4 regions of the Paenibacillus hebaui genome follow, and region 1 is predicted to be linked to each of the others. Evidence: predicted binding sites of a transcription regulator. Region 1 holds the regulator's gene; each other region holds the start of a gene.
What was found. Region 1 encodes Rex, which represses fermentation and respiration genes when NADH is low (regulators of the CRP and FNR family bind a similar motif). Its sites were predicted from a motif close to TTGTGAAATATTTCACAA; they were not measured.
Positions count from the first base shown of each region.

Region 1 (8,330 bases):
TCATTGCTGCTGCATAAGAACCAATGTATTTACGAAGACGGTATTCGTACATTTCAAATGCAAGCGTGGAGTTAGCATCGCCATTCTCCATACCTTCCGTGATTTCGCGCATGTCGCTGCTAATCCCGGAGATCGCAAGCAATCCACTGTGTTTGTTCAACATGGAGTTCACTTCGCTTACGCTCAGTTCTTCCTTGTTCATCACATAAGGTACGATCGCTGGATCAAGGTCACCAGAGCGCGTTCCCATCATCAATCCTTCAAGTGGAGTCATCCCCATCGAAGTATCAACGGATACACCGCCTTTAACTGCAGTTACACTGCCGCCGTTACCCACGTGACAAGTGATGATCTTCAGATCTTCCAGCGGACGACCCAGGAACTCTGCAGCTGCCTTGCTCACAAAGTCATGCGAAGTGCCGTGTGCACCGTAGCGACGTACTTTATATTTTTTGTACAACACACGCGGAATCGCGTAGAGATATGCTTTCTCAGGCATCGTTTGGTGGAACGCTGTGTCGAATACCATCACTTGCGGAACACCCGGCATATTCAATTCTGCTGCACGAATACCCATCATTGCTGCCGGGTTGTGAAGCGGAGCCAGATCGAACAAACGGCGAATTTCAGCTTTGGCCGCATCATCTACCAATGCAGATTCTTTAAATGCTTCACCACCGTGAACAACGCGGTGTCCTACAGCCTGGATTTCACTAACTGAACCGAGTACACCGTTTTCTTTGTGTGTCAGAATGTCGATGACTTTGCGGATTGCCGTAGTATGCTCCAGAATCTCGCTTACTTCAGTAACATCCTCACGGCCCGTTGGTTTGTGAGTCAGGATGGACGAGTCCATTCCGATCCGCTCAACCAGACCTTTCGCCAGAACGGATTCATCTGTCATGTTATACAATTGATATTTGAGCGAGGAACTCCCCGCATTAATTACGAGTACTTTCACAGTCGGTCACCATCCTTGTCGTACTTGAAGAATCCTTCGCCAGTTTTGACACCCAGGTGTCCTGCCCGAACCATTTTCTTCAGGACAGTGGAAGGACGATATTTCAATTCGCCGAATTCACGGAACATTCTTTCGAGTGCAGCTTCGACAGAATCCAGTCCGAAACGGTCAGCCATTTCAAGCGGACCATGCTGGAAGTTGTATCCGATGCGCATAGCGTCATCAATATCTTCGGCAGAAGCGACTCCTTCTTGCAGCACATGCAGAGCTTCATTTATCAAAAGACAGATCAGTCTGGAAGTAACAAATCCTGGCGACTCGTAGATCATAACGCCTTTTTTGTCCGCTACTTCTTCCACGAAGCGTCTGGTTTCTTCAAATGTGGTATCTGACGTTTTCAGACCACGGATAATTTCTACAAGATCAACCCGGGATACCGGGTGAATAAAGTGCATACCAATAACACGCTCTGGATATTTGGTTGAGCTTGCAAGCTCAGTCAAACTCAGCGTGGATGTATTACTTGCAAGAATTACGTTACTCGGGCAAACCTGATCCAGTTGACTGAATACCGCTTTTTTCGCGTCCAGATCTTCCGTGATGGTTTCAATAACCATATCGCAAGTTCCCAGTTCAGCCAAGTGAGCAACTTTGGTAATGCGGGAGAGAATCAATTTCTTCTCCGCCTTCGTAATAGCCCATTTCTCCAGTTGCTTATCGAGGTTAGTTTCAATCATGTCATAGGCATGATCCAACTTCTCCGTTGTGTGCTCCACCAGAAGCACATCAAGTCCTTTGGCTGCAAGCATTTGGGAAATACCTTGTCCCATTGTACCGCCGCCGACAACTCCTATTTTTTTGAAAAACATGGTTCTGCTCCATCCTTTCGGTTCTCTATTTCTCTATTGTACCCTGTTCGCCGAAAATTACAAATTTCGACCCAACATATAATAATATCTTAGCATGAGTGAAATGTAAAAAAAAATAACCGACATAATTAAATTATGCCGGTAGAAGGGCGTTGTCACGAAATTGACAACGAAATTGATCGCCAGACAATACTTCTTCCTTCATCAACGTGTCGAGTGAATTGTCGAAAATTGTCCGTTGCGCTTCAAGCAAACGTTTGGTCTGTTCCATCAGGTCTTGCAGGATGTCCTTGTTCTCCCGCATCAATTCTTCGGTGGTTACCATTTCCATGTTAACAATACCAAGAGATGTAAGACCAGATGCCATCATCGTCTGCACCAGATTGGTCGCTTGTTCAAAATCATTACGTGATCCTGTACTGCGTCCACCATAGTACATCTCCTCTGCAGCCGCACCACCCAAAGCAATCATGATCTGCTCTTCAAGAAAGCGTTTCGTGTACAGAAATTGTTCTTGCTGAGGGTTATGACGCACGTATCCCAAAGCCTGTCCACGTGGACTGAGCGCTACCTGACTTACGCTGCCGGGCCGAACCAGTTCAGCCATAATGGCATGACCCAATTCATGAATAGCCACTCGTTTCTTTTCTTCAACGCTTGATTCGCGGTCTGTCTTCTCACCCATCATCACTTTATCAATCGCAAGGGACAAGTGGCGCTGTTCAATATGGAGCATGTCATCTCTCATCGCATAGATTGCCGCTTCATTCATGACACTCTCCAGCTGTGCTCCTGAGAAACCATAGGATTCCTCCGCGGTCTTGTCCAGGCTAACTCCCTCCAAGAGAGGCTTGTTGACTGCATGCAACTCCAGAATATGTTTTCTGCCCTTCTTGTCAGGCAAGTCCACCTGAATGTGACGGTCAAAACGTCCCGGACGAGTCAATGCACTATCCAACATCTCTTTTCGGTTTGTTGCAGCAATTACAAGTATTCGCGGTGTATCGGAAGAGTATATGCCATCCATTTCCGTCAACAGCTGATTCAACGTCTGATCATATTCACGCTGCTGTCCACCTTCACGTTTACCGCCGATAACATCAATCTCATCAATGAATATAATGACATTTTCCTTGTTTTCTTTGGCGGCACGCGTTCTGGCATCACGAAATAAATCACGGATTCTGCCAGCTCCCACACCGACATACATTTCGACGAATTCACTACCTGATGCTGCTACAAATATTGAATCGGTATAGTGAGCAGCCGCTTTGGCCATCAATGTCTTTCCTGTTCCAGGAGGACCCGTGAGCAAGATACCTTTCAATGGTCGAATCCCGAACTTCTGAATTTCTTCATGTCGGATGAGAAAATCAAGCGCTTCCCGAAGTTCCTGCTTGGCACTTTCCTGACCACCAATTTCTTCGAAGGTAAGTTTGGAAGGTCCTTTTTTCTTGCGTTTGCGCTCCTCACCCGCTCCCACCGTAATCCCGCCGCGCATTTGCATCACGAGTAACAACGCTCCGACAACCATCAGCGCGATCAGAATCGGAACAATGTTTACACCTATAAAAGCAAGAAAAACAATCAATACAGGGACAAATCCAATGGCAATTTCTTTCGTCCACTTAGGCATTGGGCCACACTCCTATCTGACCGGGCACACGCGGCAGAATAATAAACTTGCTGGCATCACCGTCTCTGAGACTGACATATACATTATTATCGTCCATTGCTGTATTGACCTTGATTCCATTCGTCGCCATCTTGGACAAGGTTGGTGTAATCTCGGTGTATTGCTTGTTTTCCATCGCCTGAGCTACGGTAAACATGGCGTCACCCCACCAAGACTCTAACGCTTCATTCGAATGGTCCACCACATCAAGCTTTAACGAGCGGGTACCAATTAAAGTCTGTCCTTCTTTGTGAATATATTGTACCAACCTGCCCAAATCAACATCTGGCTGCAGATCAAGTTTCAACTGCACATCATTGCGGTTAATAGTTAATTGAACATCGTTGACTCCATCATACTGGGTCACCATGTTTTGAATTGGACCTTGCACAGCCATCTGACGATACACAAACCAACCTCCAAACAACAGAACGGCTGAAATGACGGCAGTTAAAGCAATAGGCAATACTTTTAGCTTCAAGTGAGTTTCCCCTCCCATGATTTTGGCCCATCCTATAGCTTATAGGCATAATTATGAATTAATGTACGCTTTTCCTGTGATGCACCCAACAGGATTATTTGTGTTTGATGTTACCTTGAATACATATTTGAGTATATCACATCGTATATACAATTTCGAAGGCGAAAATATGAATAAATTAATATTTTTAACTATTTAAATCAAAACTGATATTGAATATACGCCAAAGAACCGGTCCAGTCGGGTTTCCGTCTGCCGGTTCTTTGCAATCATTTCCCAGAAAATAACGGGTATGCTAGCTGATCTACCTATTCGGGATCGTGTAGACGAGATCAACCTGCTCCCCATTACTAAAGCGATAAAAGCGATAATAATTGTGTGTATCATCGTTATAATAGACTTGCCATACATAGATTCCGTTAACTACACCAGGCATAATTCTCTTAATCTCTCCAGCAGGTACTTCAGAGATGAATCGATTCCGAATTTGCGCTTCAGACATGCCGTTCTGCAATAGTTCACTATGAACCGCTTTGGCACCGGTGACTGGTTTGTTATTTTTGTCAAACTTGACCCACACCACAACTTCCTGATTATCCTTATTCTTGCCGATCAAGGTCCAGTATATATTATCTCCGCCGTCTTTCTGTCCCCAGACGTACTTTCGCAGTTCTTCATAAGATGTGATCCCTAGCTGTTCCTGTGCCGCCTGTATAGCCAATGCCTCTTCTTGGCGCTGGTCTTGGGTTACATAGACATAATAGCGCTGAAGTCCAAACAGGATCAGAATCAGGAGCAGCAGCGAAATCCATATCCACTTCTTTTTTTTCTTCAAAAGCCGAACTTCCTTTCCCTAGGACGCTGCTGTCCTGTAATTAGCGGGCGAGCAGACCATTAAATGCCAGTTGGGATTCTCGCAAAATGCGCTCTTCATCCATCGTAAGACATTCACCATGTTTGACCAGTTGTTTACCATCCACCCACACATGCTCCACGTCCTTGGCAGATGCCGAGTAAATAGTATGGGAAATCAGATCCGTATGCGGGTAGAAATGGGCCTGTTCGATGTTCAGAGCAATAAAGTCAGCCTTCATGCCTACTTGCAGTGTACCTGTGTTGTTCAGGAAAATAGATTTTGCACCATACGAAGTTCCGAGCGTAAGCGCTTCTCCTGCTGGTACTGCCGTAGGATCACCGGATACGCCTTTATGAATCAATGCAGCCAGTCTCATCTCTTCAAACATATCCAGGTTGTTGTTGCTCGCCGGTCCGTCTGTTCCGAGGGAAACGGTAACACCTGCTCTCAACAGATCAGGGACACGCGCAACACCGGAAGCCAGTTTCAGGTTACTACCTGGATTATGGGAAACCGCTACATCATGCCGTGCCAGGATTTCAATCTCTTCATCATTCAGATGCACCGCGTGTGCGACCAGAGAGGGACGTGAGAAGAAGCCCAGTTTCTCCAAATGTGCGACCGGACGCAATCCATAATCTGTCACGTTCTGTTCCACTTCACGAAGCGTTTCAGACATATGCGTATGCAGCGGCAGATTCAGATCATGTGCAACCTGCACCAGCTTCTCTATGTAGTCAGGAGGACAAGTATAGGGTGCGTGTGGAGAGATTACGGTTGTTATTCGTCCATCTGCCTGTCCATTCCATTCACGAGCAAAAGCAGCCGACTCCTCCAGCTTCCGCAATTGTTCTTCTTCGGAGCACAGACCGATCACACCACGGGCCAGTGCTGCCCGCACGCCGGACTGTTCAACAACTTTGGCAACCTGATCCATATGATCATACATATCCAGGAATGCCGTTGTTCCACCTTTCAACATCTCAAGCACGGATAGCGATGTGCCCCAGTATACGTCCTCAGACGTCATCTTGGCTTCCATTGGCCACATCTTCTCCTGCAACCATACCTGCAGCGCCAGATCGTCTCCATGGCCTCTGAGAAGCGACATAGCCGCGTGACCATGCGTATTGATCAGACCCGGCAGGAAGAACAGTCCTTTTCCATCAACCTTGGTCAGACCTTCGTCTCCTTCCGGCAATGTCTCACCAATATGCACAATCTTGTCATCCTCCACGACCATATAACCTTGAACCACTTTCCATTTCGCACCCTCACTGACGGCAAATTTGCCGTTGTGAATTACCCATCTATTTGTTGTCGTCATCTTCCTCGTCGTCCTTTCCGTTCTCCAAGTAATAAGCCAGACTAAGCAGATCCGTCGTAAAATCGGCATGATGAATGCGGATATGCGGCGGAGTTTTCAGAATCGTCGGTGCAAAATTCAGGATCGCTTCAATCCCGGATTCAATCAGCTGATCAGCTACATTTTGAGCTTCCGTATCCGGAACTGTAATAATTCCAATACGAATGTTATCCTTTTTGACCGAATCCGTTAACTCATTCATCGGCTGAACAATCAGACTATTGATTTGACTGCCAATCTTCGGACCGTAGGCATCAAATATAGCGACAATCTTCATATTATCTTTCAGATATGCGTTGTAATTAGACAAGGCCTGTCCTAGATTACCAGCTCCGACAAGAGCTACATTGATTTGCTGATCAATTTTTAAGATATGACGAATTTTCTCAATCAGATAAGAAACGTCATAACCAATACCTTTACGACCAAAATCACCGAAGTAAGCCAGGTCTTTACGAATTTGAGCCGGATTCAGATCCAGTCTCAGTCCAAGTTCTTGAGAAGAAACCGTATTGACTTCACGCTGATGCAATTCACTCAAATAGCGCAAGTAAACAGGCAGGCGCCGCACCACGGCTTCCGAAATTTTATCCGATTTCATTATATGCTCCCCCTGACCAATGCCTCGATAGATTGATGAAAAAAGTGGAGCAATCCACATGAAACCATTACGAAAGATAAGGAATCATATAGAATGCTCTTTATATAAGCAATAAGTGCATTACATTGTAAATATTTGAAGAGGAATGATCCATAAAGTTTACCGCTAAATCCAAGCATCCTGCAAGGATTGAGCAGGTGAAACATCTCTGTTATTGCTATTCCTCAGCTGGTTTCTCGAGCCATTCCGCAATCCGTGGAACCATCTGCTGCGTGAGCATATGTTCCATCTTGGGACCTGGTAATGAATATAAAAAGTACTTGCCATAATAAGCTTCAATGACGCGTGTATCATATACAATGACAATACCTCTGTCTTGGGCAGTACGAACCAGCCTGCCGAAACCCTGTTTGAAACGGATGACCGCTTGAGGTACAGACAGCTTCGTAAACGGATTTTTCTTCTGTTGCTGCAAAAGCTCGCTCTTCGCTTCAACCAAAGGATGGTTTGGCGGCTGGAAGGGCAGTCTGACAATCGCTAGGCAGGTCAAGGCTTCTCCGGGAATGTCTACCCCTTCCCAGAAACTGCTTGTTCCGAGAAGCACGGTTGCTTTTGCTTCCTGAAAACGGCGTGTCAGCTTGGAGCGATTACCACTGTCTACCCCTTGCCCCAGCAAGGAGATGTCGTTGCCGGACAATGCCTCTTTAAGCGGGTCGTAGACTTGTCTCAGCATGCGGTAGGAAGTGAACAGCACCATCATCCGCCCACGCGTTGCGATGGCCGTCTCCGCCAGTGAATGAACCAGCATTTCCACAAAGTGAGCATCACCTACACTGCCCTTCACGCTTGGGAAGTCACGCGGAATAACCAATAGGGCCTGATCGCGATAGTTGAATGGAGACGGCAGCATGGACGTCAATAGACGATTATTCTCGGAAGCTTCCTGTAAGCCAAGCTGTTCAATCATGAATTGAAATGACTTGTCAACGGAGAGCGTAGCCGATGTAAGCACAACACTTTTCTTTTTATCAAAGAACATATCCTTCAATTGTGCACTGACATCAACAGGAACAGCGTACAGCTGCAGTGATTTACTGCGGAATTGGCCACTAGCCTCCATCCAGTAAACGGTATTGGCATCATCCATGCGCATAAAGAAACGCAGATTATCCTTGATCATAGCCAGATCCTTGAGCAGGCCTGTAATGTCCGTGATCAGACTATCAGACTGATAATCATCCTGATCTTCTTTTACCTCAAGCAGCAGCTTGTCGCCCTTACGAATCAAGTCACCAAGCGTTACATAAATCTGGTTCTCAACATCCTGCAACTCCTGCCATTTGGCAGGTTTTTGTGAAGGTTTCAACCGGAGGGAAAATTGTCCCGTCTCTCCTGGAGAAGCATCACTTCGTTCAGGCAGCAGACCGAACAATGTATCACTTAACCGATCCCACATCTCCTTAACTTCAACCGCAAGTGGGAACATCTGATCAATCACGGAACCCCACTGCGCTGACTTTT
Region 1 is NZ_CP196836.1:4,368,765-4,377,094, forward strand. It holds gene ACR32F_RS19230 (acetate kinase) at 1-961, opposite strand, end outside; gene ACR32F_RS19235 (3-hydroxyacyl-CoA dehydrogenase family protein) at 958-1,830, opposite strand; gene ACR32F_RS19240 (AAA family ATPase) at 1,964-3,466, opposite strand; gene ACR32F_RS19245 (hypothetical protein) at 3,459-3,986, opposite strand; gene ACR32F_RS19250 (cell wall elongation regulator TseB-like domain-containing protein) at 4,291-4,821, opposite strand; gene ACR32F_RS19255 (amidohydrolase) at 4,862-6,169, opposite strand; gene ACR32F_RS19260 (redox-sensing transcriptional repressor Rex) at 6,153-6,809, opposite strand; gene dinG (ATP-dependent DNA helicase DinG) at 7,027-8,330, opposite strand, start outside.

Region 2 (8,330 bases), 380 kb from region 1:
CACGTTGGAAGTGATCGTCAGAACGGATTGCGTTGGAATCGCATTACGATATGCTTTGTGTTTGCGAATCATACCCATGAAGCTTTCTACCAGTTCAACTGCAATGTTGTCCACACTGTCTTCATTGTTACCGTAACAAGGGAACTCGCCTTCGATTTCAAAGTCAATCGCGATGCCTTGTTCGTTGCGGATCGGTTTAACTTTGGCATATTTGATTGCACTCAGGGAGTCTGCGGCAACCGAGAGACCGGCAATACCACAAGCCATTGTACGAACGATGTCGCGGTCATGCAGTGCCATTTCAATGCGCTCGTAGCTATATTTATCATGCATGTAGTGAATGACGTTGAGTGAGTTCATGTACAGTTTGGCGAGCCACTCCATCATCGGTTTGAAACGTTTCATAACTTCATTGTAATCCAGTACTTCGCTTGTAATTGCTGGGTATTCAGGTCCTACCTGAGCGCCGGATTTCTCATCACGTCCACCATTGATCGCATACAGCAATGCTTTCGCCAAGTTGGCACGTGCCCCGAAGAACTGCATTTGTTTACCAATCTTCATGGCGGATACACAGCAGGCAATACCGTAATCTTCACCATAGATTGGACGCATCAGATCATCATTTTCGTACTGGATCGAGCTGGTTTCAATGGATACTTTCGTGCAATATTCTTTGAAAGCTTCCGGAAGCTTGGTAGACCAGAGTACAGTCAGATTCGGCTCGGGTGCAGGACCCAGGTTGTTCAGAGTGTGCAGGAAACGGAAGCTGTTCTTAGTTACCCGCGTTTCTCCGTTCACGGACATGCCGCCAATGGATTCGGTTACCCATGTTGGGTCTCCACTGAACAGTTCGTTATAATCCGGTGTACGCAGGAATTTGACGATCCGCAGTTTCATTACAAAGTGGTCAACCAGCTCCTGTGCCTGTTCCTCTGTTAACATACCTTCTTGCAAATCACGTTCGATGTAAATATCCAGGAACGAAGAGACACGTCCAAGCGACATCGCCGCACCGTTTTGCTCTTTGATCGCAGCCAGGTAACCGAAGTATAGCCATTGGAATGCTTCTTTTGCCGTTGTTGCTGGTAAGGAAATATCGAAGCCGTGCATTTCACCCAGTTGTTTCAGTTCCTGCAATGCACGAATTTGTTCGGACAATTCTTCACGTAAACGAATGACATCTTCATCAATTACGTCCACTTCGAGTGCATTCAGTTCACCTTTTTTATTCCGAATCAGGAAGTCCACACCATAGAGTGCTACCCGACGATAGTCACCGATGATCCGGCCACGGCCGTAAGCATCTGGCAATCCTGTAATGATCCCTGCTTTACGTGCTGCACGCATGTCGGATGTATAAGCATCGAATACGCCCTGGTTATGTGTTTTGCGAATGTTCGTAAATATATCAATGACTTCTTGAGGCATTTCGAAGCCATAAGCTTCACAAGCATCAATCATCATGCGAATTCCGCCGAATGGTTGAATGGAACGTTTGAATGGAGCATCGGTTTGTACACCGACAATCTGCTCTTTGGATTTATCCAGATAACCTGGTTGGTGAGATACAATGGTTCCTGGCGTGTTCACGTCAACATCGAGCACCCCGCCGTTATCGCGCTCTTTTTTGGTCAAATCAGATACGATATCCCATAACTCTTTCGTATTCTGGGTTGCACCTGCGAGAAATGCTTCATCGCCATAATAAGGGGACAAGTTGTGTACCAGAAAATCATTCACGTCTACGGATTTGGTCCAAGTTCCTTTGGTAAAGCTTCTCCAGCCTGTTAGTTGTTTGACATCTTTTTCGATCACCGACATAGTAATCCCTCCACAAATTTGGATTTCCGGACACATGACAGGATGCTTCACTCGTCTCATCTGTGCCCAGAGCCGCGATTAATGTGATTAATTTCACATGTGAGCCGGAACACGTTCTCTCTACTTGGGAACCGGAACCGCGGAATGAATGTTTTTCTTACATTTTCAGTATACGACTTCGTGCTTTCACCATCTGTGATTTTTGTCACAAAGTCAGTGACCTTCCTCACTCCACCTGCGCTGTGTCTCATTGAACCCTATAAAATTCACACTTAGCCACTGCGTGGGCAGAACAACTTCCGATCGCTGTTATCCCCGATTTCAATTGGAACTATATAAATTGAACGAAAGGATATGTACACTGGCCACTCCAAGGATAGAACAACCTTCCGATCGCTGTTACCCCCAGATTTTTTTGATTCCCTTTAAAAAGGGGAAAATCCGGGGATAAAGGCGAACGCTATCGCTTCTTCAGGTTATTTCTATCCCCTTCGTTCTTGTGTACATGTATAGTTCAATCTATATAGCATTATAGGTTGAACTCATGCTTGAAAGGCGAACGCTTCGCTTCTTCCGTTTTTTCTGCCCTCTCCGTTGTCGTGTGAATATCTTGTTCAAATAGCCGCATCACGGATTCCTTGTTACCTCTTATAAAAAAGAAGCATTTGGACCTCTACAACTCGGTCCAAGCTTACTTAAATGAAAGAACATCTGAAAAAGCGGTCGCTTCGCTCTTCCGTTTTTCTGCCCTCTTCGTTATCGTGTGAAATACGGCAATCGGGGCTCCCCATCTCGGGGAACCCTGAATCATTGCCTCAATAATCTTGGCTCGTTGCTTGGTGTTTTGAATTAATTGTTATTCAAACTTTCCATAGAACGCATTGCGGTAAACGTCTGCCAGTTCAGTCACCAGCGGCAACTTCGGATTAGCGGTTGTACATTGGTCTTCAAAGGCACGATCTGCCAGATAATCCACATGTGCTTCGAAGTCTTTTGGATCAAATCCAATTTCCTGGAATGATTCCTCAATGCCCAGTGTTTTGTTCATTTTACGAATGGCATTGATCAGGCTTGTAACCCCTTCTTCTGTTGTACGTGCAGGCAATCCCAGAATACGGGCAATTTCCGCATAACGCTCATCCGCAACAAAGTGCGAATATTTCGGGAACGATGCAAATTTGGTCGGTTTTTTCGCATTGTAGCGAATGACGTGTGGCAACAGGATTGCATTGGTACGTCCATGTGCGGTGTGGTACTGTCCACCCCATTTGTGCGCCAAGCTGTGGTTAATGCCCAGGAATGCGTTGGCAAAAGCCATACCGGCAATCGTGGATGCATTATGCATTTTCTCACGAGCCAATTTGTCACCTTGCAGCGCCGATTGCTCCAGGTATTGGAACACCAGCTGAATCGCTTTGATCGCCAGACCATCCGTGTAATCATTCGCCATGACAGACACATAGGCTTCAATCGCATGAGTCAGTACGTCCATACCTGTATCTGCAACTGCTGTTCTAGGCAGGGAGTATACGAATTCCGGATCTACGATGGCTACGTCTGGTGTCAGCTCATAGTCTGCCAGTGGGTATTTGGTATTGCCCTGATTTTTGTCCGTGATTACTGCAAACGATGTTACTTCCGAACCTGTACCTGATGTTGTCGGAATAGCTACGAATTTCGCTTTTACGCCGAGACGTGGATATTTGTAGATCCGTTTGCGGATATCCATGAATTTTTGCTTCAGATCGTTGAAGTCGGTGTCCGGGTATTCATAGAACAACCACATCGCTTTCGCAGCATCCATCGGTGATCCCCCGCCGAGTGCGATAATGCAGTCCGGCTGGAAGCGGCGCATCATTTCTGTACCGCGATCTACCGTTGTTGTGGACGGATCGGGTTCTACATCGGAGAATACTTCGATCGCTACCGGCATTTGGCGTTGACGCAGATAATGCTCTACTTTTTCCACATAACCGAGTTTGACCATCATGGCATCCGTAATAATCGCAACGCGAGTGATGTCAGGCATTTTCGCAAGATACTGTGTTGCACCTTTTTCAAAATAGACTTTGTTCGGCACTTTGAACCACTGCATATTCACGGTACGGCGAGCCACCCTTTTCACGTTGATTAAGTTTACAGCGGTTACGTTGGAAGAAGTCGAGTTACGTCCATACGATCCGCAGCCCAGTGTCAGTGACGGCATGTTGGTGTTATAGATGTCACCGATTGCGCCGTGTGTGGAAGGAGAATTCACGATGATCCGTCCAGTTTGCAGGCGATCTGCGAACTTGCTGATCACTTCTTCGTTGTTCGAGTGAATGACCGAGGAGTGACCCATACCGCCAAAGGCTACCACTTCTGCTGCACGCTCAATACCCTCAGCTGCTGTTTTAACTTTATAACAAGCCAGTACCGGGCTTAATTTTTCAGCCGACAATGGGAACTTCGTTCCCACCCCTTCAATCTCGGCTACGAGAATTTTGGTACCTGCCGGAACTTCGATACCGCACAATTGGGCGATGCTGACTGCAGATTGACCAACAATCGCCGGATTCACCGCACACTTCTCAGCGTTTATTGCTCCTGCTGTCAATTTGGCTGCCTCGTCTTTGTTGACGAAGTAACAACCATTGGCAATCATTTTCTTTTTCACCTGATCGAAGATCGGTTCTTCAATGATGACCGCTTGCTCGGAAGCACAGATCATACCGTTATCAAACGATTTGGACAAAATCAAATCCGTAACCGCCTGGTTGATATTTGCACTTTTTTCAATAAAGCAAGGTACGTTACCTGGTCCCACGCCCAGTGCCGGTTTACCACAGCTGTAAGCTGCCCGCACCATGCCTGATCCGCCTGTTGCCAGAATGAGCGCCACATCGTTATGATTCATCAAGGCGTTTGTACGATCCATGGAAGGATCATCAATCCATTGGATACAATCCGCTGGAGCACCGTGCTTCACGGCTGCTTCCATCAGAATTCTAGCGGCTTCGCGGCTACAGTTCTGTGCAGATGGGTGGAAACCGAAGATGATCGGATTACGTGTTTTGATGGAAATCAGTGCTTTGAACATCGTCGTTGATGTTGGATTCGTTACCGGGGTGATCCCCATGATGATACCGACCGGCTCCGCAATTTTCTGGAAGCTCTCATACTCGTTATCTTCAATCACACCTACGGTTTTGTCATACTTGATGCTGTGGTACACATATTCTGTTGCAAATATATTTTTGGTGATTTTATCCTCATACACTCCACGGCCTGTTTCTTCTACGGCCATCTTGGCGAGCATCATGTGTTTATCCAGACCCGCAAGCGCCATTGCTTGCACAATCCGGTCAATTTGCTTCTGGTCCATCTTCATGAATGCGGCGTGTGCTTTATTCGCTTTGTCGATTAACGTTTGAATATACTGACCTGCTGTCGGTTCTTTTGCTGGGGCGACTTCGTTCTTTACAGCCATCTCCCTCATCCTCCTAAAGGTTCGTATTGGTTTGTCTCTCTTCTTTACATTCACATCGTAACATGGCGATAAACTTAATTATGTGATTTTTTTCACAAAGTATAACAAATTTAATTTAAGTTTTGTGGTGTCCTTCATACGGCCATTTTCACTTCCTATTTATAATATAGGACTATCAAAGCTATCCTTTCCTTTTGAAAGTGAATTTAATCACAATGTTTGAAATTTCGCCATCTTTCCCCCCTTTCCATGCCCCTCAAACGACAAGATTAGGTATATACTGAACTTAAAAATTGAACCACCGCAATTTGTACCGTCCTTCCTCCCGGCCGAGATGACCCTGATCAGGACGGCAACGGTTTGCGGCGAACCACGGAGGCCAGTCCAGGCTACAGAAGGCTGTCCGATGGATACAAAGGGGAGATAGACTTATGATAGAACAACTGAGTGTACTGGAAAAGCGCGGCAATACCAACTGTTTCTCGGAAGTGAATTTCAACCATCTGCTCGTAACGATGAAGGACAGAACCTATCCCGAAGGAACCCATCTATATTGGGAAGGAGATGTCTCAGACAAACTTTATTATATGAAGCGTGGACGTGCCCAGATCACCAAATCAACCGATGAAGGCAAAGAACTGATCATGTACATGTATCAATCCGGTGATATGATCGGTCAGGCTGACCCATTTTTCGGGTCCAAACATAGCTTTTCGGCGGAAGTGCTGGAGGATAGTGAAATTGGTGTGCTGGAGCACAAAGACCTGGAAATGCTGATCTGTCAGCATTGTGACTTTGCCATCGACTTTATGAAATGGATGGGTATCCATCATCGGTTAACCCAGACCAAATTCCGCGATCTGATGTTATATGGCAAACCGGGTGCGCTCTGTTCTACACTGATCCGCCTATCCAATTCATATGGCGAGCCCCATGGAGAGCATGTCATCATTCACAAAAAAATTACCCATACGGATCTGTCCAACATGATCGGGGCCACCCGTGAAAGTGTAAACCGCATGTTAAGCGATCTGCGCAAAAAAGATGGCATCGAATACGACAACGGCATGATTGTCATTAAAGACCTGAAGATGCTACAAAGCATCTGTCACTGCGAGCTGTGCCCTAATGAAATATGTCGTATCTGATCCTTGCCCATCGTGTATGGTTTCACTATTCAAATGAAGAAAAAAGCCCAACTTCTGTAAAGAAGATTGGGCTTTTATTATGCTTAGGATGCAGTGGTCAATTCGAGCTTTACCGCATCACGTGGGTTCAACTTCATGTCCAGTCCATTTTCCATCAGTTCCTTGTCGTTCACCATGATCACCCAACGCTGATTCATGCGGGGAATCACATTCTCAACCGAAACGACGAATTTGTTGTTCTCTGACATTCTCACAATGCCACTGGACTTTAATACATCGCGAACAGTGCACTCCTGAACGTAAACACCGGCATATTGACGATTGAGATTCGGCATAATATTACCGCCGCTCACCTTGAGTAACGTTGTCTGATAAGCAACACCATCTCCCCCACTGTCAGCGGCTTTCACGTATATGATCACTTCATCTTTGGCATGAAGCTCCATGTCCCAATTTTCCTGTTCAATATCCTTGCCATTGAGCTTAACGGCCCAACTGAGTGAGGAATCCAGTGAAACCTCCCCAACCGATTGAATCCGTTTGCCATCCGCCGTAAAATCGACAAGTCCACTGTTCAGCAGTGCTTTTTTGAGTGTCAGACCTTCACTAAAGTCTCTCTTAATGGACTTTGTTGCGTCAGGCAGAAAAGTACTGCCATCCACCGCCACTGTAATGGTGTTCGATGATTCGGTCTCTTTAACGATTGGCTGTTCAGAAGGCTGTGTCTCGCTACATCCGGCCAAAATAACCAAAATCAGCAGACATAAGCCGATGTAACCGGGGATTCTCTTCTTCATGTAGGTAACACCACCCTGCGTAAAATCATTCACCCTGTTGTCCATAACCTCTATTATGGCACAACATTCATGCAAAAAAAGTGTCAATGCCGTTACATTTAATCCAGTCAACGTCCATATATGGCTTGTACAACACAAAGAGCCTGCAAGCAGGCTCTTTGTTAAACAAATCGTCGTTAACGCATATCCAGTTACGTTATTACTGGACACAAGCCTGCATGTAAGTCCGGCCCCCGTCCCCATCTTTCAGATAAGGATTGAGTCCCAAAAACTGTTCCTCCAACACATAAACGCCTGTCAACAAACGGCCCTCTAACATTCCCCCGTCCACTTGTACGCAGAATGAAGGTGCATCCACATACTCCTGATACAGTGGAATTCGACCACGGGAATGGTGTACCTTGAATCCTTTCCCCTGCTCATGTAAAGGGCGCTCTGAGAAATACGTAGGTACGATATAACGGGCAATCACATCCAGTTCCTGCACCGTATAAAATGTGTCATCACCGAGCCAGGGCTGAAACAATCGGATCTTCTCGTATTGCGACCATACAATCGCTTGGATCAACATTTCCGCCTGTACAAAATGGCCTTCTCCAACATTAAGAAACAGACGTTCTTCATGAAATGTAGTCTCGGCCTGAATCCCTATGGGGTCGGGCTGCCTCAGTTCACAGCCGATACACTTCCATCCTCTGGACGTTTGAATCCATTTTTGCAATACCGCCGGAGCCGAACCTTGACCATTGCTGCTCGCAGAATACGTATGCTCTTCTGGAAGATCATCCTTCCCCGAACGGGAATATGCAGTTCGTTTGAATAACTCCGCAGCTTTTTTGTAGATCAGATGTACCTGAATGGATGCGCTCTCAAGTTCAGCAATATCTTGCTTGCCGTAGCGTACTTCACGGGATAAGCTTTCTTCTCTCATGACAAGTGGCCTCCTCGCTCCGGCCGCCTGCGGCCATTTTTCTTACAATTATACTACAACTCAGAACAACATGTGCAGAACCCATATAACAAAAACTCCTGATTTCCGCGGAAATCAAGAGCCTTTGTCTATTCGTTCGTTCATAATTCGATAAATTCAGC
Region 2 is NZ_CP196836.1:4,747,664-4,755,993, forward strand. It holds gene pflB (formate C-acetyltransferase) at 1-1,824, opposite strand, end outside; gene adhE (bifunctional acetaldehyde-CoA/alcohol dehydrogenase) at 2,681-5,293, opposite strand; gene ACR32F_RS21550 (Crp/Fnr family transcriptional regulator) at 5,725-6,441, shown strand; gene ACR32F_RS21555 (hypothetical protein) at 6,525-7,238, opposite strand; gene ACR32F_RS21560 (hypothetical protein) at 7,438-8,169, opposite strand.
Region 2: the regulator Rex is predicted to act here: its motif matches at 5,374-5,391, upstream of adhE (bifunctional acetaldehyde-CoA/alcohol dehydrogenase).

Region 3 (8,330 bases), 2.9 Mb from region 1:
GCGCAGCCCCACTTGACGTACCATCATTTTTTGCAATCGCAACCGTCTTTCGGATATTGGTTTCTGCTCTTTCGCTACCCCTCGGCCAATATTCTCCGGAGTTGAACCAACTACCTTGAGTGGACCGAGTGGAGGAAGAGATTGAATACGTTCAAAGATTCTGCGACCAAATACAATCGCTTCAGACAAGGAGTTACTTGCCAAACGATTTGCCCCGTGTACTCCTGTAGAGGATACCTCACCACATGCAAACAATCGGCCGATGCTGCTCTCTCCGCTGAGGTCTGTCTTGACCCCGCCCATCATGTAATGTGCAGCAGGAGCAACCGGAATCCAATCCGTTGTCATATCCAGCCCATAACGCATACAAGTCTCATAGATGGTCGGGAAACGATGCTTGATCATCTCTGCTGGTTCATGCGTGATATCCAAGTAAACAAAGGTACTGTTTGTGGACTCCATCTCGCTGACAATCGCTCGGGCTACGATATCACGCGGTGCCAGTTCAAGCTGTGCATGATACCGTTCCATAAATCGCTCGCCCTTCACATTACGCAAAAAAGCCCCTTCACCACGGACCGCTTCTGAAACCAGGAAACGAGGCGCTCCAGGATAACAAAGGGAGGTCGGGTGGAATTGAATAAACTCCATATCCCTAACCACAGCTCCAGCACGATAGGCCATAGCTACTCCATCCGCTGTAGCCACCTCCGGGTTGGTCGTGTATCGATACAGCTGTCCTGCACCGCCAGAGCAGAGCACGGTTGCCTGTGCTTTCACAAAGACTTGCGAGCCATCTGCCTTTTGGACCAGCGCCCCTACACATTCTCCCCGATCTATAATCAGATCGATGACAAAATGCTCATCCCACACTTCAATTCCGGGATGTTCGTTCGCTTGGGCAGCAAGTGCACGCACAATCTCATATCCCGTAGCATCCCCATTGGCATGCAAAATACGGCGGTGGCTATGCGCACCTTCCTGCGTCAACGCCAACTCGCCGTTCTCCAGATCAAATGAAGTGCCCAGTCGAATCAGTTCTTTCACACCGCCCGGACCCTCGTTCACCAATACTTCTACCGCTTCGGAGCGGCATAAGCCCGCTCCGGCAACCAGTGTATCTTGCAAGTGGTAGGCAGGTGAATCATCCTCAGCAATAACCGCAGCGATGCCTCCCTGCGCATACCGGGTGTTACTTTCAAGTAATGACTTCTTCGTGATCATCAACACACTGCGGTGTTCACTCGCTTTGATCGCAGTAAACAATCCGGCAATGCCTGAACCAATAACCAACACATCCGTCTCCACCATCGGCAGCGCGGACAGATCAAAATCCACTAAATATTGCGGTATCATGTTATTTCACCTGTCTTGGAGCAAGAGTAACGCATGCTACTTCACCAGTAACATGCGCTCGAGTGATTCTCTGGCTTTGTCGGCAACGGCCGGTGGTACGTAGATTTGTGGCTTCATCGTTTCCAGGCACTTAACCAGTTTCTTCAAGTTGTTGACCTTCATGTTTGGACATACGAGGAACTTGGTAGCAAAATGGAACTGTTTATCCGGGCTATCCAGACGAAGCTGATATCCTGTACCATCTTCGGTACCCACGATAAATTCTTTTGCTGAAGAATTTTTGCAGTACTCCAGAATGGCTGTTGTACTGCCTACAAAATCACCCATCTCCACAACCTCAGGGCGACATTCGGGATGGACAACAAACTCTGCATTGGGATGCTTAGCCCTCATCTCCACCACATCTTTTACCGTCAGCATATCATGGGTATTGCAGTAACCTTCCCAGATGATCATTTTCTTGTCTGTGTGTTGCTGCACATAATGTCCCAGATTTTTATCCGGAACCCAGATGATTTCATCCGAATCAACAGATTGAATAACTCTGACTGCATTGGCCGATGTACAACAGATGTCGGTCTCTGCCTTGATCTCAGCTGAAGAATTGATGTAAGTTACTACTTTGGCATTTGGGTGCTGTGCTTTCAATTTTCGTAATCCTTCAACATTCACCATATCTGCCATCGGGCAGCCTGCACGTTCATCCGGAATGATAACCGTTTTGTTAGGCGCAAGAATTTTAGCGCTTTCACCCATAAAATGGACACCACAGAAAACGATCACATCAGCATCTGTTTGTGCTGCCTTCTGGGCTAACAGGAACGAATCTCCCCGGAAATCAGCGACCTCCTGTACCTCGTCACGTTGATAATAATGGGCAAGAATAATGGCATTACGTTCCTTCTTCAACTCCATCAGCCGCTCACGCAGCTCCCGGTTCATCTCAGCCTTGCGCTCTAAAGCCAGAGCTTCCACCTGCGATCCTCTCCTTTATCGGAACAGTGTCATTCACTGTTTCATATGGCTAACAAGTCGTAATATTCGCTTGAGAAACGAATCACAAGCGGTTTAACACCTAATGTACACAACGTTCACGACTCTGTCAATAAATGAAAACGCCACAGAAGCACGGCATAACCACCTATTTCCTGCGTAGTACGCCCTAAAGCTCCCGGTTATCATTATCTATAAAAATTGAACTAATTCATAAAAAAAGAGAGCCCTAGGGCTCTCTTCGTCATCTGCTACATTAGCCAGAATAGGTTATGCCTTAAGATGTTGGTTTTGTTCCGCCATCATCCGGGCCATTGTTAATTCCTTTATCCAGATTCGGAGCTTCGTTAGGAATATCTCCAGCTGGTGGCTCAGGCGTTTCATCTTTGCCTTGGATACGAACACGCACATCACCGATGTTGTCGATGATTGGCTCTCCGCTCTCGTTTGGCGTACCTTCACCATCATTGCTATTTTCATCTTTTGGAGTCAGTGAACCTGTCTCGATCAATTCCTTGATCTGATCCATTTCAAGTGTCTCCACTTCAAGCAATGTTTGTGCGATCAAATGCATCTCTCTTGTATGTTTTACGAGCAAATCCTTACATTTCTCGTAACAATCATTAATGAAGCGTTGCATTTCCTGATCAATCTCATAGGCGATGGAATCCGAGTAATTCTGTTCGTGACCGATATCACGTCCGAGGAATACCTGTCCTTGGGAACTTCCAAATTGCATAGGACCCAATTTCTCACTCATACCGTACTCCATAACCATGCTGCGAACAATACCTGTCGCTTGCTGGAAGTCACTGTATGCGCCAGTACCAATTTCACCAATGAACAATTCTTCTGCAACACGGCCTCCGAGGAGTCCGGTTACTTTGTCCAACAGCTCCTGCTTGGTTATAAGCATACGATCTTCTTTTGGCATCATGATTACATATCCACCCGCGCGTCCACGCGGAATAATGGTAACTTTATGTACCATATCGGCATGTTCCAGGAAGTAACCTACAATGGTGTGACCTGCTTCGTGGTAGGCAATGATACGTTTCTCACGATCACTGATGACACGGCTTTTCTTTTCCGTACCTACGATGACACGGTCGATCGCCTCGTCAACTTCTTTCATGGAAATATCTCTACGGTTACGACGTGCTGCAAGCAATGCCGCTTCGTTCAGGAGATTTTCCAGATCCGCACCGGAGAAACCTGTTGTACGCTTCGCAATAATATCCAACTTCACGTCTTTAGTCATTGGTTTGTTGCGGGAATGTACTTTCAGGACAGCTTCACGGCCTCTCACATCAGGGCGGTCAACCGTAATTTGACGGTCAAAACGTCCCGGACGCAACAATGCAGGGTCGAGAATATCTGCACGGTTCGTTGCAGCTACGATGATAATGCCTTCGTTGGCTCCGAATCCGTCCATTTCAACAAGCAACTGGTTCAGTGTCTGTTCACGTTCATCGTGACCACCACCAAGACCAGCACCACGCTGACGTCCTACAGCATCAATTTCATCAATAAAGATGATACAAGGAGCATTTTTCTTTGCATTTTCAAACAAGTCACGTACACGAGATGCACCGACACCGACGAACATTTCAACGAAGTCGGAACCGGAAATACTAAAGAATGGCACACCCGCTTCACCGGCTACGGCACGAGCGAGCAATGTTTTACCAGTACCCGGAGGCCCGACAAGCAATACACCCTTCGGAATCCGTGCGCCTACTGCTGCGAACTTACGAGGGTCCTTAAGGAAGTCTACGACCTCAACAAGCTCCTGCTTCTCTTCGTCAGCACCCGCAACATCTTCAAACGTAACCCGTTTCTTCTCTTCGTTATAAAGACGAGCACGGCTTTTACCAAAGTTCATTACTTTACCGCCGCCACCTTGAGCCTGATTAAACAGGAAGAAGAACAGCAGGAACATAATGATCAACGGAATAAAGGAAGTCAGCAACGTTAACCAGATGCTGTCACCTTTCATTGGTTCCTGATGATATTCGAATTTGTTAGCTTCACTTGCAGCTACAAGCTCATTAATCGCCTCGTCTGTAGGAGGAATATACGTTGAGAAACTTTCTGATTTAGCACCGTCAGGCGCCTTTCTGTATTGACCGGTCACGAGGTACGTCTGACCGTTAAATTGAACTGTCAATTCAGAGACATTATTGGCCTTGATCTCCGTGCGCAACTGATCATATCTAGGGTTTTCTATGACTTCGTTCCCATCTGTGATAAATCTAACCAAACCCACCACAACTAAAAAAAGAATCAAATAAAAACCAGAATTCCGGATGAACCGATTCATCCCCTACCTCCTCTCGAGACACTTAGATTATTTTAACATAGCCCGACATGGCTTCTCAACAGAAGCCAAGGACAGCTCAAGGCTTGGGTCGGGCAGGATATTAGCTACTATATACTTCCGGCTTCAAAATCCCGATATAGGGCAGGTTCCGATACTTCTCGGCAAAATCCAAACCGTAACCAACGATGAACGCATCAGGAATGTCAAAGCCTGTATAATGGGCTTCCAACTCAACTTTACGGCCTGAAGGCTTGTCGAACAGCGTAACCACACGCACCGATTCAGCACCGCGGTTTTGCAGCAGTTCGATCAGATAACTGAGTGTAAGTCCGCTGTCGATAATATCTTCGACAATCAGAACTTCCCGTCCTTCAACGGATACATCCAGATCCTTAATGATCTTGACAACGCCAGATGACTTGGTGGAAGCGCCATAACTGGACACTGCCATAAAATCCATTTCAACAGGTACCGTTATGTTTTTAACCAAATCAGCCATAAATATAAACGCACCCTTGAGCACACAAATGACCAAAGGATTGCGATTTGCATATTCGGCACTTAATGTTGCGCCTAATTCCTTGACTTTACTCTGAATTTCTTCTTCACTGATCAATACTTCCTGAATGTCGTTCTGCAACTGTGCGAACCTCCTAAGTTATACTATGAAAGCCTTAACTGAACCATAACCACTACCCCTGAATCGCTGAATCGCCTACAGTCATGTACAGGATTGCGGAAGTGTCCTCCCTGACAGGAGCTACACCGGACCGTCGAACACCCGGTAACCAAATGATGTTGCCTGCTCCATCACATACCACAGGAATACGTGGACGGATAGACGCGGGAATTTTCTCATCGATGAAAATATTTTTCACCTTTTTGCTTCCGTTTAATCCCATTACTTTCATGGTATCTCCAGGTAACCGTGAACGTATAACCAGCGGCATAAGTAATTGATCCGCATCAAATGCGGCTTGATCCGCCGATTCCGGTACATGATATTCCTCGGGACTCATCGGCATCAACCGAATATATCGATTAATTTCGGTGAGTGAAAGCTCATAAGTTCCGCTCCATTGTGCAAGACGATACTCGTAAGATTGATCCTGTACGTCCGTCCGTATGCCAAAAGAAATCAGATCATACTCCCGGGTGCAGGTGAGTGTCTGTCCTATATCCAGGCTCCAGATCGTCATATGGGTCTCCATGACCTTGCGACGAATGGTTTCTATACGGGTAAAGTCGACAAAATCACTGTCCAAAGGCAGATAATTCAATATTAGTTTAATCAACCTTCGTTGTAAAGCGACATGTAACTTCAAGAAGGAAGGCACCTCAAAGGTTTGCCTTCCGCCGTTCACCTGCACTAGACACCTGTATGTGTCATATGCACTCTGCTCCATGAAATCGTCTTCATCACCCACAATTTCGGCAAGCCGATTCAAAGACGGCGTGAGTTGTCCATTATACTGCCCCAAATAAGGAAGCACATCCAAGCGGATGGCGTTACGCCGATATTTACGCAGGGAATTGCTTTCATCATTAAAATACAGAAAACCCTGGGTATTACAAGCTTCTACAAGGTCTGTCTTGTTTATACGAAGGCATGGACGAATAAGTTCCACATTTTTTTCTCGCCGTTTAAACTTCATTCCTGCGAGTCCAGACAAACCGCTGCCACGCAGCAAATGGAGCATAACCGTCTCTGCCTGATCGTCGGCATGATGTGCCAGAGCAATGCTCGCGGCATCGTATTTGGCAGCCACTTCATGTAGGAATGCATAGCGCTTGTTGCGTGCTGCCTCCTGTGGCCCTTGACCGGTAAGCTTCATATAAGAAGGTACATCGGCCTTCACCCATTCAAATGCAACACCAAGCTGCAAAGCAAGTTCCTTCATCATCTCCGCTTCATGATCCGATTCGTTCCGAAAACCATGATGCACATGGGCACATATCAATTCAAGCGGCACATGCCTGATACTGATCTCATGCATGATATGCAAAAAAGCCACCGAGTCCGGACCGCCCGATACTGCGACGACAATCCGATCCCCGGGAACCCATAGCTGATGCTCTTCCGCTGCATCCAGCACGTTATTCACCAGCATATTCCAGCGTAAAGGCTCCATACCTGATCCTCATTCCTTGCGTTATGTATATGCACTCTCACAGGTCAGAAACGTAGTGCATAGATGAGCACCCCAATAAGTAATATTACAGATAAAGCGAATGCATTCTTGAGCCAGCGCGGTGTTGTACTTTTGGAACGACGGCGAAGAGATGCGGGGCGTGCCATCATTTCCTTCCACACTTTAGCCGCATGGTCTGCATCATGAAATTGACCTCGCAATGCCTGGATCGTCCAGTTTCGAAAAGGACCCAATCGCTCACTGTGCTCCACCAGCGCTACGAGCTGATTAACACTTCGCAGTTGCGGTAGTCCTTCCGCGGCCAATGCCTTGAGCGCATCTGCTTCAAGTACATGAATCAACAATAGCGCAAAAGCAAATACATCATAGGTACCATCTGCTGTTCGGCTGCCTGCATTCCAGAAGCCACGATCATACCATTCGGTGAACTGCTTGACACTCCGGCCGATCAGAGTAACTCCGCCATAGTCAATAAGCTCCACCTGCCCATGATCAGATACCAGTACATTTTGCGGTTTGAGATCTCCAAACACCCACCCTGCCCGATACAACTGAGCTAGCTTCTGCAAAAGTCTGAGTCCAATCAGAAGTGTCCAGTCCGTCCCCTGACGCCGAATGAAGTGATGAAGAGCCTCACCCCGAACGTAACGCATCACATAAAAGGGAATATCCCGGCCTCGAACGGCATAATCATCCACATCTTTGAGATAGGAAGGAATGCCGCTCTGCCGAAGGGCTTCATGATTACGCTGTAATTGAAAAGATTTGAGCACATTGACTTCTGATTGCAGATCTACAGGGTCAAATCCCATTTTTAGCGCATATTGCTTGCCATTTTCACCCCGCTGGACAAGAAAAACAATGCCGTTGGCTCCTTTGCCCAGTAGCTTCCGAATCGTATAACGACCGCGATTCCATTTCCCTGTGATGACTGTTCCTGGAGGGAAAGAGGCGTCAGACAACGTTGTCACCGAGCATTCCTTCTCTTTCAATGCGATAGTTCCCTTCTATTTCCTGCTGTCCCTCCAGTGTACCATAACGGTAAAAATCAATCACCTGTTGAATCGCGGGACCTGTCGGCGTCGCCCCTTTCATCTGCAAACGTCCAAACAATGAACGAACACGGCTCAGATCCGCTGTCCAGTCGATGTCCATCACTGCTTCTTCTCCACTATGTCGTCCCGGGAAATGAAATACGGAAAGATGGCTCTGACCCATACGTGCTTGCAAACTAAGCATTAAATCTCGAATTCCTTCTTCCACAGCAGCAAGCTTAGGCTTCATACTGGCACTTACATCAATTAACAGAACGACCTGAAGTGGTGTGTTCTCCGCCATATCATCCATTACTTCTACCACCTGTGCACGCTTTTCAGGTTCAAGGTCTGTTACCGTTCTGGGTACGCACTCTCCCAAAATTTGTGATAACTCTCTATTAACTGCTTGTTGAATGGTCTGAACCACTGTTTTCCGGGTCATCATCTGCATGGTATGGGCAAGCTGCC
Region 3 is NZ_CP196836.1:60,849-69,178, reverse strand. It holds gene nadB (L-aspartate oxidase) at 1-1,356, opposite strand, end outside; gene nadA (quinolinate synthase NadA) at 1,393-2,331, opposite strand; gene ftsH (ATP-dependent zinc metalloprotease FtsH) at 2,627-4,672, opposite strand; gene hpt (hypoxanthine phosphoribosyltransferase) at 4,773-5,312, opposite strand; gene tilS (tRNA lysidine(34) synthetase TilS) at 5,365-6,804, opposite strand; gene ACR32F_RS00290 (serine/threonine protein kinase) at 6,849-7,796, opposite strand; gene ACR32F_RS00285 (hypothetical protein) at 7,780-8,330, opposite strand, start outside.
Region 3: the regulator Rex is predicted to act here: its motif matches at 2,402-2,419, upstream of nadA (quinolinate synthase NadA).

Region 4 (8,330 bases), 870 kb from region 1:
GAGTTTGTGCTTCGCAAGTTTGTTACAATGTTTTTTGTATTTACTATGTACTTCAGCGGGGGGCTGATCCCGGGTTATCTGTTGATTCGTGACCTTGGATTGATCGGTTCCTTCTGGGTATATATCATTCCGGGTGTAATCGGTGTCTTCAATATGATCGTCATCCGTTCCTTTATTGAAGGTCTTCCTGAAGGTATTCTGGAGTCAGCCCGTATTGACGGGGCAGGGGAGTTCACGACATTTATCCGCGTTGTCCTGCCGCTAACGATTCCCGCCATGGCAACCGTATCGCTCTTTGTAGCCGTAGGACAATGGAACTCCTGGTTTGACGTATTCCTGTACAACTCTTCCAATAAAGAATTAAGCACGCTGCAATACGAATTAATGAAGATTCTGCAAACCTCGACGACAACAGCCACTTCATCAGCAAGCGATGCTTATCAGTCTGCCGAGAGCAATGCAACGGCGGTCACGCCAACCTCGATTCGAGCGACCATGACCATTATTGCGAGTGTTCCTATTCTGATGGTGTATCCGTTCTTGCAGAAATACTTTGTACAGGGCATGACGATTGGTGGTGTGAAGGGGTAGTCCATGAAGATGACAACCTTCAGCAGACAGGATCGGAAAGTGTGATGACGTACCTTCATGATAGGATCAAAAGGACTGATTTCAGCAAACGGAATCAGTCTTTTTGATATTTAATCTACATGCTATCCTCTGGCATTTCCTCGCTACAGGCAAAATGGAGCAGCATCTTAACAAATTCGCATTTATAATTGTCTTATTACTATTTTCGATCCGAATGAACAAACTCGCAAAGGTCTGGAGGTGGATACGCGTGAAATTAGAAGAATTGTTCACAGTACATGTGAACATAGAGAAATCATTCGAATTACACAATAGTGAGGATGATTCAGTCGTTATGATTACTTTCACAGGCAGCGTGACCGGAGATTATTTTGAAGGAATGGTGCTTGATGGAGGAGTGGATACCCAGATGATCGGAAAGTATGGTGATCGGCACAGTCTGTCGGCAAGGTACATGCTCCAAGGAAAAGACCACACAGGGCAAACCTGCAAAATTTATATCGAAAATAATGGAAATATGGATAAAAAACTGAAAACTGCATTATTTCGCACTTCGCCCAAAATGATTACGAATAGTACGGCATTATCTTTTTTGAACAGCGATACGCTCATTGGGGAAGGACATGCAACAGAGGCAGGGGTAGATATAAAAATATACAGGGCAATACTCTAACGCAGAATACATGATAACTCTGTTGATCATGTTTTACGGAGCAAGACACCCTGTTATTCAGAGTCGCTTAAATAGCGACTTTTTTAATGGGTACAAGTAGTTTATATATCCATTATAAAAAGAACTTGGCCGATTATCAGTTAGATACATATCTAAATAAAAAATCACACAACAAAATGTGACCAAATGCTGTCCTTAAGAGTGTTAGCGGATACGCTATTCCGAATTGCCATGGTGCACCTTGGCAGACGAGAAGATGCGGAGGAAGCCACTCAGGATACCTTCATCAAACTAATAGAAAAAGCCCCTACGTTCAACGATGCGGAACATCAGAAAGCATGGTTGACTCGAGTCATCACCAATCATTGCAAATCCTTATTAGGCAGAGGCTGGCGCAAACGAGAGGTCAAGCTGGAGGGATTTGATCCCCTTACGACGGATAACCCCGAAGATCAGGCGCTGATTGAACTTGTGCTGTCACTGCCTGTCAAGTATAGATCGGTGGTTCATCAGTATTATTACGAAGATTATCCGATCCGCGAAATCGGCGAGATCCTGGAACTGAGCGAATCAGCGGTGGATCATATGAAAACCAACGACCAAATGAAAAAACGGGTAGAGCAATCCTTGAACACGCAACGTCAGGGGCCAAAACGCCAGCGCAAACCTCTATACATTGCAGCAAGCGTCGTTATCGCTGCCAGCATCGGACTGGCTGCGCCGAGTGTATGGCAGCAATTAAGTAGACCAGTACGTATATACACAGTCCGCCACATCGCTTGACGGCGCTAATGCGCTCACCCTGCTCGGCGAGAAGTTCGGCACCACAATTGGCGGCATCGATGAGCTGAGCGGCCAGGATAAATAGGTTGAGAAAAGCGCGTTTCAAGCGTTCTGGAACAGCCTGGGCGAGTAAGCGGTAATTAATGGTTCTATTGAAAGTCGCTAATTTAGCGGCTTTTTTGTTATTGAACGAAATTTTCTCTTGTATTACCACGTTCTAGCTTAATGAAGCAATAGCTCGATTGGGTGATTTTTTTGTTTTTCACCAAGTTGTCAGAAAGAGTTGATCCTTTCTTGAACGTTTATAGTAGAAGATGTGTCGGTGATTGAATTGCTAAAAAATAAAGATATAATAATTTTGATTATTAGGTTTCGTCTACTACTTTGAATGCATTCCAATCAGGTTCCAATAAGCTTCCAACTCTTGCTTCAGCCAGTAACAAACAGGCGTACACCCAATGAACGTGTGGCAAGATATCGTTATTCCTTACTTTGTGAAAAAATTCTCTTAATTGATGCATGAATTAAAGAAACGTCCACAAGTCGGAAAAGGCAACGATGCCGTAGAGCTTGGTCAAACCTCATTTTGAATGTAAACAAGAGCAGTAGGCCTAGTCATAAGCATGAATGAAAATTGAACAGAGTTTGAAAGGAGGCAGTACAAAGTATGGCTATTGATACAGTGCTATGGAGCAGGCTAGTGACAGGTTTGACGCTCGGGTTTCACGTTATTTTTGCAACGCTTGGTGTCGGTGTACCGCTAATGATCGCTATTGCAGAGTTCATGGGCATCCGGAAGAAGGACCCCCATTACATACTTATGGCGAAGAGGTGGTCACGAGGGTTTGTCATTTCTGTGGCGGTTGGTGTCGTGACAGGCACAGCGATATCCCTGCAACTGGCCTTGGTGTGGCCGAATTTTATGAAGCTGGCGGGGAATGTCATTGCACTGCCGCTATTTATGGAAGTGTTCGCGTTCTTTTTTGAAGCTATTTTCCTGGGCATTTATTTGTATACGTGGGATCGGTTCAAAAACCCGTATATTCACTGGCTGCTGACCATTCCGATTGTCGCCGGGGCAGGTATGTCTGCTGTTTTTATTACGACAGTGAACGGATTCATGAACCAGCCTGAAGGCTTTGTCATGGAAGCAGGTCAATTCATGGCGGTTAACCCCGTGCAGGCGATGCTGAATACGGCGACGTTCTCCAAGGTATTCCATGTATTAAGCTCGGCCTATCTGACAGGAGCAGCCCTGTTAGCGGGAATTGCAGCCTTTGCAATGCTGAGAAAAGGCGTATCTGCCTATCACAAGAAAGGCTTGAACCTCATGATGGCCGTTGTTTTGGTATTCAGCTTACTGAATACCTTAGCTGGAGATGTATCTGCCAAGTTTTTGGCCGAACACCAGCCGGAGAAGCTTGCAGCAGCCGAATGGCATTTTGAGACGGAAAGCGGCGCGGACTTGATTTTCTTGGGATGGCTGAATGCTGAGCATGAAATTATAGGCGCTCTTCACCTGCCGAAACTGCTCAGTTTTCTGGCCTTTGGAGACTTTAATGCCGAGGTAACCGGGCTGGAGGAATTCCCTCTGGATGAGCGTCCGCCACTTCTTGTGCATTACATGTTTGATTTAATGGCGGGAATTGGATTCGCTCTGCTCGCTATATCATGTCTATATTTCCTGTTTGTGTTCTGGAAGAAGCGCAATGAGCTGAACAAGTGGCTGCTTCGTGTCATTGCACTGAGCGCACCACTTGCTTTTCTGGCCGTGGAGATGGGCTGGTTTTATGCAGAAGTGGGGCGGCAGCCATGGATTATCCGAGGATATATGCGTGTAGAGGAAGCCGCGACTTCTTCACCGAGTGTTAGAGTTTTGTTTTTCGTCTTCTTGCTACTGTACATCGTACTCGGCACCATATGTGTTCTCGTGTTAAGACGTTTGTTCAATAACAATCCTGCTGACCTTGAGATGGAGAAATGGATGAAGGAGAAGCCTGATCAACCAACAGAGAAAGGTGGACCTGCATAATGAGTTATGAATTGATTGGTATTTCGGTACTCTGGCTGTTCTTGTACGGCTATCTTATTGTAGCTTCCATCGATTTTGGAGCAGGCTTCTTCGCCTTTTATGCACGCCTGACGAAGCAGGATCACCTGATTAATCGTCTGATCTCCCGCTATTTATCACCGGTCTGGGAGATCACCAATGTATTTTTTGTCTTTTTCTATATTGGCATCGTCGGATTTTTCCCGGATACGGCCTATTATTATGGCTCCGCGCTGCTTGTTCCGGGAAGTATTGCCGTCATTCTACTTGCCATTCGTGGTTCGTTTTATGCTTTTGAAAACTACGGTTCCAAAAACAACATAGTGTATCTGTTTTTATACGGAGCTACAGGTTTGCTTATTCCGGCTTCGCTGTCAGTAGCGCTGACACTGTCTGAAGGCGGATTTATCCTGAAACAAGGCGAGACGGTTTCCCTGGATTATTGGGCGCTGTTTACCAATCCGTTATCGTGGAGCATCGTGGGACTCGCGATCGTGTCCGTATTGTTCATTAGCGGAACATTTCTGACATTTTACGCTTCTCGGGCAGAGGATCATTCGGCATTGAAGCTGATGCGGAACTATGCTTTATTCTGGAGCACACCGACCATTATTCTCGCACTGACCGCATTTATTTATTTGGGTCAACACAATGAGCGCCATTTTCAAAATATGATGGATTTATGGTGGCTGCTTGCGCTTTCCGTTGCTTTCTTCATGATCGCCATGTGGCTGTTATATAACGGACGCCGTTACGGATTAGCTTTTATTTGCATCATGCTGCAATTTTTCACAGCCTTTTTCGCTTACGGGATTGGGCAGTATCCTTATATTCTTGATCCATACATCACGATTCAGAGCAGCGCCACATCGCCAGCGATGGGTTTCGCGCTAGTCGTTGTGTTTATCGGGGGGCTGTGCCTGTTGATTCCTTCTCTTATTCTGGTCTTCAAACTTTTCCTGTTTGATGCGGATTATGTAAAAGGCAAAAAATAAAGGAGGAGCGTTCTGTGAAAAGGCAAAGGCAAAGTAAATCCAGTCTGATCTCTCAGCAAATGTCTTTACAACGAAAAAACAGGCTTCTCCTAGCCGTCATTTCGCTGGCGCTTGGTGTAGCTATTGTAAGTCAGGCCGCATTGGTGGCTGAAGCAGTCCAACGAATTTTTGTAGAGGGAGCTTCCTTCTCATCGGTGATGCTGTTGCTCGGCATCTTGTTGGCTGTTATGGCTATACGCACATTGTTGTCTTATGGAAACGGGAAAGTGGGCTTGCATATGGCTGCCCGTGCCAAGACGAATATGCGAGCATCTGTATTGCAGAACCTGACCCGCGCTTCCATGCCTTCAACCCTTCGTGGACAGACGGGAGGAAAGGTCAGTGTTGCATTGGATGCTGTGGACGAAGCTGACAGTTATTTCAGTCAGTATATGCCGCGTATGATGGAAGCTGCGATGATCCCGATTCTGATTCTGGTCGTTACGTTTACTCAGCACGCCAACACAGGCTTCATTATGCTGTTTACGGCACCGTTTATCCCGTTGTTCATGATTTTGGTGGGACTCCAGACAAAGAACAAGTCAGAAGAGAAATATGCGCAACTGGCCGAGTTTTCCGGTACGTTTCTGGATTCGCTTCAAGGGCTGGTTACGTTGAAAATATTCGGACGGGCTAAACGTCAGCAGCAGGAGATTGAACGCAGCAGTCTGGGTTATCGTGATGCGACAATGGGCATTTTGAAGATTGCGTTTACGAACACCTTTATGCTGGAATCGATCGTGATGTTAAGCATCGGTATTGTCGCGCTCGAACTGGCCATCCAGTTACTTGTTTTCAAATCGATGACCTTCCACACGGCCTTTCTCGTGTTGTTGCTCGTTCCCGAGTTTTACAGCCTGTTGAAGAATACAGGAACGGCTTTTCACAGCGGGCGAACCAGTATGGGGGCGATTCGCAAGGTGGAGCAGATGCTTGCGGAAACAAGTAGCACAAGCATGCCAACCCTAGATGAGAAAGCCGAAAAGGGTACACATACCAGCGATACAAACGATCTGATGGTGCAGCAGGAAGGGTTGCGTACAGCTCGTGCCGCACTGATTCCAATGCCACCGACCATTGAACTGGACCATGTCCGGTTCCAGTACGCACCTGATTCCTTTGGACTTGAGACAGGACGGATCTTCCTTGGGCCTGGAGAACAGATCGCTATTGTTGGCAAAAGTGGCTCAGGTAAAACAACGTTGCTTCATCTGATTGCTGGTTTGCTGAAACCTGATTCGGGGGAGGTTCTGGTAAATGGAAGTCCGCTGTCTGGATTTACGGAGGCCGCCTGGTTCGAACAGGTTAGCTACATTACACAGCATCCGTATATTTTTGCAGGTACATTTGCTGAGAATATTGCGATTGGCGTGGGTCGGAACGTATCCAGGGCTGAAATGGAGCAGGCGGTAGAGGAAGCCGGACTTACTGGAGTTATCGCTCAATTAGAGCAAGGATTGGATACCTTTGTTGGTGAAGGAGGCAGGGGGCTGTCTGGTGGGGAAAAGCAACGCCTTGCCTTGGCTCGCGCTTTTTTGAAGCGACCTGCCATCATTTTGTTTGATGAACCCACTGTGGGACTGGATTTGCACACCGAGCGGGTACTGCAACGATCCATTGCGTCATTGGCCAAAACGGCGACGATGATTACGGTAGCTCACCGATTATATACGATTCAACATGCAGACAACATTTTGTTTATGGACAATGGGTTGTTGGTGGATTCAGGACATCATAACGGGCTTATGGAGCGTCTGCCTCAGTATGCCGAGATGGTAGATATTCAACGGAAAGGAGGATTAGCATGAATGAGCTGACAATTCTGTCAAAAGCGATGATTCAGGAGCGCAAGGATATCTTGCTTTCAATTTTAGGCGGATTCATCGCCGGCATAGCAGGTGTGGCTCTCTTTTCCGCGAGTGGGTATATGATTTCACAAACGGTATTTGCGCCACCGCTCTACACATTAATTGTACTCACCTCGATGGTCAAACTGCTCGGTTTCCTTCGAGCGGCGAGTCGGTACGGAGAACGCCTGTATTCCCACAGGGCAACGTTCTCCATGCTGAGCCGTTTGCGGACATCCTTTTTTGCCAAGCTTATTCCGTTGACTCCGGGTATATTGAACAAAAACCGAAGCGGGGATCTGCTTGCACGGATCGTTGGCGATGTGGAAAGCTTGCAAAATTACTTTTTGCGCGTGGCGTATCCACCGATTATTGTCGTTATGGTGTTCTTGGCTACAATGCTGTTCACTTCAGCCTTTTCGCTCTGGATTGCGTGCCTGTTAGTGCTAGGCATGCTGATCACGGCATTTGTTGTACCGGGAATTGTTTTGCTAGGCCAGCGGAAAATACACGGACGTGTCCGCCAGCAACGGGCTTTGCTTTCCACAGAAGTAACCGAAGTGTTGTATGGTTTCCTGGATTTGAAAGTATACGGCCAATTGGAACAGCGCGAGCAGCAGCTTCAGCAGGCTTCCGCTGCATTGGCAACGGAACAGAAACGAGCAGCATCGCACTTGCTGCGCGGGCAATCCATGCACGTTTTTGTGACGTATCTCGTTACATGGGGAGTGCTGGCACTGAGCGCCTTCTTAATTATGGATGGAGCGTTTGCTGGTGTATTCCTCGCCATGCTGATTCTGGCCACGCAGACCGTGTTCGAAGAAGCTGCGGCAATGGCTACGTTACCCTTGTATAAGCAGGATAGCGAACATGCAGCCAAACGACTGACGGAAACGGTACACACCTCCGATGTACATTCTGCTCAGCCAGGCGGGCAATTGTCTGCCGATCACGCCGTTTCAATAGAGCTATCCCGTGTTAGCTTTGATTATGAAGGAGAGTGGAGACCGGCGCTGAGGGAGTTGTCCCTGCAACTTGCAGCAGGTTCCAAAACGGCGATTGTCGGCCCAAGCGGTTCAGGAAAGTCAACGATTATTGATTTGCTGCTCAAGCTGCGTGCACCAACGTCTGGCGATATACAATTAAACGACTTTTCGGTGAAGGAACTGAATGAGGAGAGCATTTGGCAAACGGCGAATGTTGTCTTACAGCAAAGTCATTTCTTCCGGGGAACCATCCGGGATAATCTGCTGCTGAATGGAGAAGCACATTCTGACGAACAACTGTCAGCTGTGCTGGATAAAGTGCAACTGCCGAATATATCGTTGACCGATATCGTGTATGAAAAAGGG
Region 4 is NZ_CP196836.1:3,502,539-3,510,868, forward strand. It holds gene ACR32F_RS15400 (carbohydrate ABC transporter permease) at 1-591, shown strand, start outside; gene ACR32F_RS15405 (DUF3237 family protein) at 842-1,264, shown strand; gene ACR32F_RS15410 (RNA polymerase sigma factor) at 1,451-2,047, shown strand; gene ACR32F_RS15415 (cytochrome ubiquinol oxidase subunit I) at 2,715-4,079, shown strand; gene ACR32F_RS15420 (cytochrome d ubiquinol oxidase subunit II) at 4,079-5,092, shown strand; gene cydD (thiol reductant ABC exporter subunit CydD) at 5,152-6,939, shown strand; gene cydC (thiol reductant ABC exporter subunit CydC) at 6,936-8,330, shown strand, end outside.
Region 4: the regulator Rex is predicted to act here: its motif matches at 2,540-2,557, upstream of ACR32F_RS15415 (cytochrome ubiquinol oxidase subunit I).